Regions from separate parts of the Clostridium sp. AF32-12BH genome, predicted to be linked through region 2. Evidence: a T-box and tRNA genes for the amino acid it is inferred to sense, from the RefSeq annotation. Region 2 holds a T-box; the other holds one or more tRNA genes.

Region 1 (5,248 bases), on a different contig from region 2:
ATCGGGAACATAACACGATTCCAGAATTTATCATATGTGCCGCGCTCCTCCATCGTGACCAGACCACTGTCACGCAGAATTTCATCGGTATAGCCTTTTGAGCGCAGGTACTGATACAGATCATTGCTCGTCTTATTGGCAAATCCAAGCCCAAAATGCCGGATCGTGTCGTCAGACAATTCCCGCTTCCGGAAATAATCGTACCCGATCTTTCCCTGGGGCTGATGCAGCTGATAGTAAAAATAATTGGCTGCAAGCTTATTGATTTCCAAAAGCGTGGAACGTTTATCTGCTTTTGCCCGTTCTTCTTTCGAGTACTCCACCTCCGGCAGATGAATGCCAGCCCGGTCTGCCAGTACCTTTAAAGCTTCCGGAAACGAATAATTTTCATATTCCATAACAAAGGTGATCACGTTTCCGCCGGCACCACAGCCAAAGCAATAATACATCTGCTTCTGCGGCGACACCGAAAAGGAAGGGGATTTTTCATTATGAAACGGGCAAAGGCCGAAATAGTTGGAACCTTTCTTCTGTAGTTTTACATATCCAGAAATCACATCTACAATGTCATTCCTCGTCCGCACTTCTTCTACGACATCTTCCGGATAATACATAAGCCTCTCCTTTCTTTAATGCACCTTCCAGGATTTTGGAATGAACAGTTCTTCAAATTTATCGATGGAATAGCTGTCGCTCATACCAGCAATATAATCACATACCACGCGTTCTTTGGGTTCCTTCCGTTCCCAGATCATGAACAGATATTCTTCTGGGAGTTCTGCCGTATGCTCCAGATAATACTGGTATAAAAATACCAAAAGCTGCTGTGCTCTTCCCTCTTCTGCTTTCGGAACTTTATTCTCATAAACATTTTCAAACATCCAACCGCGCAGTCCCTGCATGGCTTCCTCGATATGAGGCGACATCCGGATTTCCGACCGGTCCATACTCTGCCCGATAATATCGTGAATCAGTAAATCCAGACGTTCCCTTACGCTATGTCCAAGAACGTCGGTATATTGCGCCGGAAGCTGATCTTCCGTGAAGATTTTTGCCCGGATCGCATCATCAATATCGTGGTTGATATACGCGATTTTATCGGAAAGCCGCACAACGCATCCCTCCAGTGTGGAAGGATGGCCACTGGTCCTGTGATTTTTGATTCCATCCCGGACCTCTTTCGTAAGATTGAGACCCTTACCGTCTTTTTCCAGTACTTCGACCACACGCACACTCTGAAGATAATGGGAAAATCCATAAGGACAAAGTTCATTCAGGATGCGTTCCCCGGAATGACCAAATGGTGTATGACCAAGATCGTGCCCCAGTGCAATAGCCTCTGTCAGATCTTCATTCAGCCGGAGCGCACGGGAAATAGTCCTTGCAATCTGCGCAACTTCCAGTGTGTGCGTCAGGCGTGTCCGGTAATGGTCTCCTTCTGGAGCCAGAAATACCTGGGTTTTATGTTTTAATCTGCGAAAAGACTTACAATGAAGAATACGGTCGCGATCCCGCTGATATGCCGTGCGAATGTCACATGGTTGTTCTTCGCGGTCACGTCCCTGCGTGTTTTGGCTTAATGACGCATAAGGACTTAAATAATCCGCTTCCCAGGCTTCTCTCATCTCTCGTATATTCATAAACCAATTCCCCCTTTCCGGACTCATAATTATAATAAGTATATCATAATTTCCGAAATTTTCATACTATTTTCCGTTCCAGGGTATGCAAAAAGAGCGAAGAACTGATTGTTCTTCGCTCTGCTCATGCAGAAGATGGGAGTCGAACCCACAAGGTATTGCTACCACACGGACCTGAACCGTGCGCGTCTGCCAATTCCGCCACTTCTGCGAACCATCGACCCGGTAAAGTGTTTTACCGAATCAACACGTATATTATATCCAACCCATGATGATTTGTCAACTGATTTTTTAATTTTTATAAAAATTTATGTTTCCATGAAAACATGTGGAACTATGTGAATTTACGCTTCTGCTTTCCAAACAGAATGTAGGAAGACACCTATGCTGCAGAACGTAATGTTCCATGAAATCAAAAAAGCGAAGAACAAACAGTTCTTCGCCTCTGATGCAGAAGATGGGAGTCGAACCCACAAGGTATTGCTACCACACGGACCTGAACCGTGCGCGTCTGCCAATTCCGCCACTTCTGCAAAACTCCCCGAGTAGGACTTGAACCTACGACAGCGCGGTTAACAGCCGCGTGCTCTACCGACTGAGCTATCGAGGAATGTTCCCGCATCTTCTTTTCAGAAGATACTGCGGGAGATGGGACTTGAACCCACACGACATAACTGCCACTAGATCCTTAGTCTAGCCTGTCTGCCAATTCCAGCACTCCCGCGAACGTTTAATACTATACCACAGTTTCCTGGATCTGACAAGTACTTTTTACATTTTCTTTTCCAATTTCTTTTGCCAATCTCCCCCCAAATTCCACGGATTCATTTTTATTAGCATTTATGCACCGCTTTTTGTCATTTTCAGCCCATTTATTTGTGGATTTTCCGAGAAAATATTAGTATAATGAAGAAAAACAAATGACACATACCGAGGTGACTTACATGAAAAAGAAAATCGAAACACCCCTTCAGGGATACCTCTCCAGCATTGTCGCCTTCATTATCGCAACCGCATTTGGTATTGTTGTATTTTCTGCTGTTTCCCAACGTGCAGTAGAATCACTCGCCCAGTCAAAACTGATGATGAACGTTTCCAGGCAGAGCGTACATTTTGAAGATATTCTGGACGTCAACTACCAGTTTCTGGATGGAGTTGCCGCACAGATTGGAAAAGATGGTGTTCTTCTCTCCCAGAAAAACCAGGATATGCTTTCCGCCATCAAGTCCACCACTTCCATCAACCACGTCGCTCTGATCGAACCAGACGGCACTTCTCATTATGAAAATGGAGACGTAAAAGACGTTTCCCACCGCGATTATTTCAAGGAAGGCATTACCGGTCAGCGCATTCTGAGCGATCCAGTACAAAGCAGTGTCGACCACGAGACCAGAGTCATTCTCGGAGTTCCGGTCCTGCACAATGATTCCGTCATCGGACTTCTTGGGGCTTCTTACAATGTTACCGCACTCAACCACCTGATGTTTGATGACCTGTTTGGGAGCAAAGGATTTTGTATCATTATCGACGAGGATGGAAATATCATCACGCTGGACGGCAATTCCGACACGCAGAAAATCAGTTACACCGATAACTTTTTTGAATTTTTTGACAAATGGAATTTCCGCAGCAACAATTCTCTTCAGGAAATCCGTGATGCTTTCCAAACCCAGTCCGATGGTGTGCTGAAACTGATCCAGCCGGAAGATCCAGATTCCAGCCGCTACATTGCCTACACACCACTCCACTTAAACAACTGGATGATGTGTTACATCATTCCCGTATCGGTTGCGAATGAGAGTTATATGTTTGTCCACGATTACGAACTGGCATTAAATGGTTATTTTATGGTTCTGGTTCTTTTGCTGATCTGGCGTATCGCCGTGATCCACACCAGGGACCGGAAAGAACTGGTTCATTCCGCACAGATTGATGGTTTAACCGCTGTATATAATAAAGAACATACGCAGCCTGTCATAGATGCTTTTCTGCGAACATGCCGCCCAGACACCCTGCACGCTTTCCTGATCCTGGATATCGATAAATTCAAAGATGTAAACGATACCTGGGGACACGCCGTCGGAGATCTGATTCTCCAGCGCGTAGGTGCATTTTTGAAAAACCAGTTTCGGGATGACGATATCATCGGACGGATCGGCGGAGATGAATTTGTCATTCTCATGAAAAATATCGGCAACAAAGACATTGCGTTAAACCGGGTAGAAACCATGCTGAATCAGATTCGTTCCATCAAACAACCGGAAATGGACAACCAGTCCATCACATTCAGCGTTGGTGTTGCTTTCAGCCCGGAACAGGGAATCCGTTTTGACAATCTGTACCGCAACGCAGACAAAGCGCTTTACCAGACCAAGCGCGGCGGACGCAATAACTACACCGTATATGAAAAAGCATAACAAACAGCAAAAAGAGGACCGGCAAATGCCGATCCTCTTTTTATGTTCTTTTATAAAGCCTATTAAGCTAATTTAGCTTTTGCAAGCTCAGCCAGTTTTGCGAAGCCCTCAGCATCGTTGATAGCCATGTCAGACAGAACTTTACGGTTCATCTCAACACCAGCCAGCTTTAAGCCATACATGAACTTGCTGTAGGACAGACCATTGATACGTGCTGCTGCGTTGATACGAGCGATCCACAGCTGACGGAACTGTCTCTTTCTCTGCTTACGGCCTGCGTAGGAGCTGGTCAGAGCTCTCATTACAGACTGCTTTGCTACTCTATACTGTTTAGAACGTGCTCCTCTGTAGCCTTTAGCCATTTTCAGCACTCTATTGTGTTTCTTCTTTGCGTTCATACCGCCTTTAATTCTTGCCATCGGTTTTTCCTCCTTCTTAATCTAATCAGTCTATTACAGATATGGTAAAATCTTCTTCATTACCTTTGCGTTGGTGGAATCGGTAACGATATCTTTTCTAAGGTTTCTCTTTCTCTTGGTAGACTTCTTAGTTAAGATGTGAGATTTGTATGCTTTATTTCTTACCAGCTTACCGGTACCGGTCTTTTTGAAACGTTTTGCAGCTGCTCTGCTTGTTTTTAATTTAGGCATTATAACTTCCTCCTTAATTCTTTCTCTTTGCTTTTACTTCTTGGCAGTCAAAAACATAACCATGCTTCTTCCTTCCACTTTGGAAGGTTTGTCGATGGTTGCAATATCTTTTAAGCTCTCAGCAAAATCGTCCAGGATATACTTAGACTTGGACATATGTGCCATCTCACGACCACGGAAACGTAAGGTAACTTTGACTTTGTCTCCCTTTTCCAGGAATTTCCGTGCTGCGCCCGTTTTTGTGTTTAAGTCGTTGGTGTCAATGTTCGGAGACAACCGCACTTCCTTAACCTCGATTACCTTCTGTTTTTTTCTAGCTTCTTTCTCTTTTCTTGCCAGTTCGTAACGATATTTACCGTAATCGATAATCTTACAAACCGGTGGCTTCGCCGTCGGAGCAATTTTTACAAGATCCAGTTCTGCGTCCTGAGCCAGTTTGAAGGCTTCTTTCGCAGACATGATTCCCAGCTGCTCGCCGTCCGCACCAATCAATCGAACTTCTTTGTCTCTGATCTGTTCGTTAATCATTAACTCGCTAATA
Region 2 (5,248 bases):
AAACAGTGAAAGTCTTTAAGGTCTCTTTATCGATACCGCCGGTTTTCTTCGCCAGCTCGATCAGCTTGTTGTTGTACTCCATGAAACCGGATACCACAGTATTTAAGCTGAACTGGTTGAAACGCTGCTCGATATCGAATACCAGTTTATGACGCAGACGAACCATCTCTTTGGTCTCAGCTACCTCTTTATCCTTGCTGTCCTGAACCAGGTTCCAGAAACGGCTTAAGAAACGGGAAACACCCTCGATGCCGCGGTCATCCCACTCTGCATCCAGTTCCGGCGGTCCTACGAACAGCTCGTACATTCTCAGAGCATCACAGCCGTAATCTCTTACCAGATCATCCGGGGAAACCACATTTCCTTTGGACTTACTCATCTTGATACCATTCTTACCATTGATCATACCCTGGTTGAAGAGCTTCTTGAACGGCTCATCGAAATCTACGACTCCGATGTCGTGCAGGAACTTGGTGTAGAAACGGGAGTAGAGAAGATGCAGAACTGCATGCTCTACGCCGCCGATGTACATATCAACCGGCAGATACTTGGCAGCTTTCTCCTTGGAAACCAGCTCTTTGTCGTTGTGGTTGTCCACATAACGCAGGAAGTACCAGGAAGAACCAGCCCACTGCGGCATGGTATTGGTCTCTCTCTTTGCCGGGCCTCCGCACTGCGGGCACTTGCAGTTTACCCACTCATCGATGGCAGCAAGCGGTGACTCACCGGTACCGGTCGGCTGATAGCTCTCAACCTCCGGAAGACGTAACGGAAGCTCCTCCTCTGGAACCGCTACGTTGCCGCACTTCGGGCAGTGAACGATCGGGATCGGCTCGCCCCAGTAACGCTGTCTGGAGAATACCCAGTCACGCAGCTTGTAGTTAACGGTCTTCTTACCAAAGCCCATCTTCTCGATCATTTCCGGAGCTTCTTTTTTCAGTACGGAAGACTCCATACCGTTCCAGTCGCCGGAGTTGATCATGGTGCCGGATGCCTCGGTATAAGCTTCGGTCATGTTCTCGATCTCTTTGCCGTCTTTTGCGATAACCTGGATGATCGGGATGTTAAACTTCTTAGCGAACTCGAAGTCACGGTCATCGTGAGCCGGTACGCACATGATCGCGCCGGTACCGTAATCTGCCAGTACATAGTCGGACAGCCAGATCGGAACCTTTGCACCGTTTAACGGGTTGATCGCATAGCTTCCGGTGAATACGCCGGTCTTCTCTTTGTCCTGCATACGGTCTACGTTGGAACGCATGGAAGAATCGAAGATGTATTTCTCAACAGTCTCTCTGGTCTCGTCGGTAGCCAGGCTCTTTGCCATAGCATGCTCCGGAGCCAGTACCATGAAGGTAGCTCCGTGCAGGGTATCCGGGCGGGTGGTGTAAACGGTGATCTTCTCATCTCTTCCCTCAACCTGGAAATCAACCTCAGCACCGTAGGATTTGCCGATCCACTCGCTCTGCATCTTTTTCACTTTCTCCGGCCAGTCAAGCTTGTCCAGATCGTTTAAGAGACGGTCCGCATAAGCGGTAATCTTTAACATCCACTGACGCAGGTTCTTCTTGGTAACCGGGGAACCACAACGCTCGCAGCAGCCGTTTACTACTTCCTCGTTTGCCAGACCGGTCTTACAGGATGGGCACCAGTTGATCGGGAACTCTTTCTCGTAAGCAAGGCCTTTCTTGAACATCTGTACAAAGATCCACTGGGTCCATTTGTAGAACTCCGGATCGGTAGTATTTACTTCCATATCCCAGTCGTAGATTGCTGCGATCTCGTTGATCTGGCGCTTGATGTTCTTGATGTTCTCGGCGGTAGATTTTGCCGGATGAACGCCCATCTTGATCGCATAGTTCTCTGCCGGAAGACCAAATGCATCCCAGCCCATCGGATGGATAACATAATGACCCTTTAACATCTGGTAACGGCTCCATACATCGGAGATAACGTAACCTCTCCAGTGACCTACATGAAGTCCGCTGCCAGACGGATACGGGAACATATCCAGGCAGTAATATTTCGGCTTTTTGCCGTCATTGACATTGATCGGGTTTTTCTCCCAGTTTTCACGCCACTTTTTCTCAATGGCGCTATGGTTGTAACTTGCCATGATTCTTCCTCCTGATTGCTTTTTAAGGAATGAAAGCAATAAAAAATGCGCCTCTGGACTTAGTGTCAGAGACGCAGGATATTCTTTCGCTTTTGATCCTTACGCGGTACCACTCTGCTTCATGCTTTCGCATGCGCTTTTGATCCGATAACGGCGGATGTCCGTCCCGGCCTACTTTCCACTAGAAACGCAACGGTATGAATACGAAACCATTACGAAACGAAAAGGGTTCGGCGGGCTGCTCCGAGACCAGTTTCTGCGCACATTCTTACTGTCTTGCACCTTCCGGCAGCTCTCTGAAAAGTCCGTCACGCATATTTCTTCTCTTCTTTGCATTTACGCTGTTATCTAATTTAGCATAATTGGAAATCTGTGTCAAGGGTGGAATTCGCCTGTTGAGCACGCTTGCACCTTCGCAACGAAAATTTTCTCATGCTTTCGCATGTCCTTATTTTTCTTCGTACTGTCCCAGATCGATTTCGCCAGAGAACACCTCCACTGCCGGTCCGGTCATAAACACATGTCCGCTCTCACGGTCCCAGGTGATTTCCAGGTTTCCGCCGATCAGCTGGACCTCGACGGTATTCTCCACCAGTCCCAGCATCATGCTGGCAACTGCACTGGCCGTTGCCCCGGTTCCGCAGGCCCAGGTTTCCCCACTGCCGCGCTCCCAGACACGCATCTGCAGATGCGTCCGGTCGATCACACGGATAAACTCACTGTTCACCCGGTCCGGAAAGCGCTCATGCATCTCGTAAGCCGGTCCGATTTTCTCCAGATCCATGCAGTCCACATCATCAACATAATAAACCGCATGCGGATTTCCCACATCGATTCCGGTAAATTCCAGGATTCTTCCTTCGATCTGGATTTTCTCCGGCAGCTCACTGGTCAGTTTGGGAACCCCCATATCTACTTTTACGGTTTTGACTTTTCCGTTTTCCACCTGCATATCCAAATATTTGATGCCGCCAAGGGTTTCCACGGAGATCTGCGGCTTGTCTACGATTCCATGATCATACGCATATTTTCCGACGCAGCGGATGCCGTTTCCGCACATGCTGCCCTCGCTTCCATCTTCATTGAACATCCGCATGCGGCAGTCAGCCACTTCAGACGGGCAGATGAGGATCAGACCATCGGAACCAATGCCAAAATGGCGTTCGCTGACCAGTTCTGCCACGCGCGCCGGATCCTCCACATGCTCCTCAAAACAGTTCACATAAACGTAATCGTTTCCGATTCCCTGCATTTTTGTAAATTTCATAAACTCCTCCAACTGTATTTATCTAATTTTTTCATGATTTGCATCCAACCGCAGACATCCGTGAGACATTTGCGGCAGCTGTTGTCTTCTCCCTACATCAGACTGATGACCATCTGCGCCGTCTCCAGCATATTAGTTCCACTGTCCATGCTGCACTTTTGTATGTACCGGTGCGCTTCCTCTTCTGTCATGTTGTTGCGCTCCATGAGAAGAGCTTTCGCCTGATTGATGATGGCCCGCTCCTTCTCATCTCTCTGTTTCGGCTGCTGCCGCAGTTTTTTTCTGCGTCTCGTCTGCGCCTGAACGATCATCTCCAGTGTTCCGATCAGGTCATGAACCTTTAGCGGCATCGGCAGACACACCACTTGTTCCGGCGTGCCAGATGACCATTTATTTGGGGATGAGATCATCAGCATACTGAATTCCGGACTCATGCAGTCATAAAGTTCTGAATACAGCATGTCTGTCAGACGGTAGCCGCACACGATAATTCCACTGTTCAGATCGTCTAACTGCGCCAAAACCTGTGCTCCGGAGGTACATACGGCGATAACCGGAAACCCATTTTTCATCAGTATGTTTTTTATGCTTTTTGCGTCTTCCGGCTTAGAAAATGCTACAATGATATTCGCCAAAATTCTCACCTCCAGGGGTTGTTGTCAGGTGACTTGAAAAGCTTCTTTTTTCCACAGCAGAAAATCATCAGAATTTATACAAATATTCCTGGACCTCCCAGTCTGTCACTTCTGCACGGAATTTTTTCCACTCTGTGTTTTTTGCCTCGAGGTATTTGTTATAAATATGATCTCCAAGCAGTTCTTTTACAAACGTACTGCCTTCAAACGCTTCAATCGCTTCCCCCAGTGTCTGCGGAAGCTGGGAAATGCCAAGTGCACGGATTTCCTCATCCGTCAACGCAAATACATTGCGGTCTACACTCGGCGGCGGGGTCATCTCTTTTTTGATTCCATCCAGTCCTGCTGCAAGACAAGCTGCCAGGGCAAGATATGGATTCACGGCAGAATCCGGGCAGCGCAGTTCAATCCGGGTGCTGTCGCCCTTGGAACTTGGGATGCGGATCAGGGCACTGCGGTTTGCCAGAGAAGACCAGGCAACACAGACCGGAGCATCATATCCCGGAACCAAGCGCTTATAGGAATTGACAAGCGGATTGGTAAGCAGCGTAATCTCGCGGATATGAGCCAGGATTCCTGCCATAAACTGATAAGCTACTTTACTTAAACCAAGGCTGTCGCTCTCATCCACAAACATATTATTTCCATGTACATCACCCAGGGACATGTTAATATGCATGCCGGAACCATTTACCCCGGCCTTTGGCTTCGGCATAAAGGTTGCGTGAAGTCCATGGCGTTTGGCAATGGTTTTGACCGCCATCTTAAAGGTCATGATATTGTCTGCCGCCGCAAGACCTTCGGTATATTCCAGATCAATCTCATGCTGGGCCGGGGAAATCTCGTGGTGAGACGCTTCCACTTCGATATCCATATCCTCCAGATTCAAAACAATGTCCCGGCGGACATTCTCTGCCAGATCGATCGGTCCCACATCAAAGTAACCGGCATTTTCATGGGTATTGGTGGTTGGTCTTCCCTCCTCATCGGTATGGAATAAGAAGAATTCACACTCCGGTCCTACATGGAACTCATAGCCCATGTCTGCTGCCTCTTTTAATACCTTCTTCAGCACATAGCGCGGATCTCCCTCAAACGGTTCCCCGTTTGGGCGGTATACATCGCACATCAGGCGGGCTACTTTCCCCTGCTGCGGTCTCCACGGAAAAATTGCAAAGGTATCCAGGTCCGGATACAGGTACATATCGGATTCCTCGATTCTCACAAACC

What was found. A T-box is a leader RNA that pairs with one kind of tRNA and senses whether it is charged. The one in region 2 lies ahead of leuS (leucine--tRNA ligase), so its partner is inferred to be a tRNA-Leu.
Region 1: it has a tRNA-Leu gene. The T-box ahead of leuS (leucine--tRNA ligase) is inferred to sense a tRNA for this amino acid. The anticodon was not compared.

The regions. Positions count from the first base shown of each region.
Region 1 is NZ_QUEH01000012.1:41,451-46,698, reverse strand. Features, by position in the region: gene dnaG (DNA primase) at 1-614, opposite strand, end outside; gene DWZ40_RS12675 (deoxyguanosinetriphosphate triphosphohydrolase) at 630-1,640, opposite strand; tRNA gene DWZ40_RS12670 (tRNA-Leu) at 1,768-1,851, opposite strand; tRNA gene DWZ40_RS12665 (tRNA-Leu) at 2,090-2,173, opposite strand; tRNA gene DWZ40_RS12660 (tRNA-Asn) at 2,178-2,250, opposite strand; tRNA gene DWZ40_RS12655 (tRNA-Leu) at 2,281-2,364, opposite strand; gene DWZ40_RS12650 (sensor domain-containing diguanylate cyclase) at 2,585-4,057, shown strand; gene rplT (50S ribosomal protein L20) at 4,120-4,476, opposite strand; gene rpmI (50S ribosomal protein L35) at 4,510-4,707, opposite strand; gene infC (translation initiation factor IF-3) at 4,741-5,235, opposite strand.
Region 2 is NZ_QUEH01000003.1:175,676-180,923, forward strand. Features, by position in the region: gene leuS (leucine--tRNA ligase) at 1-2,116, opposite strand, end outside; T-box leader at 2,181-2,456, opposite strand; gene dapF (diaminopimelate epimerase) at 2,565-3,383, opposite strand; gene DWZ40_RS04000 (ANTAR domain-containing protein) at 3,476-4,018, opposite strand; gene glnA (type I glutamate--ammonia ligase) at 4,086-5,248, opposite strand, start outside.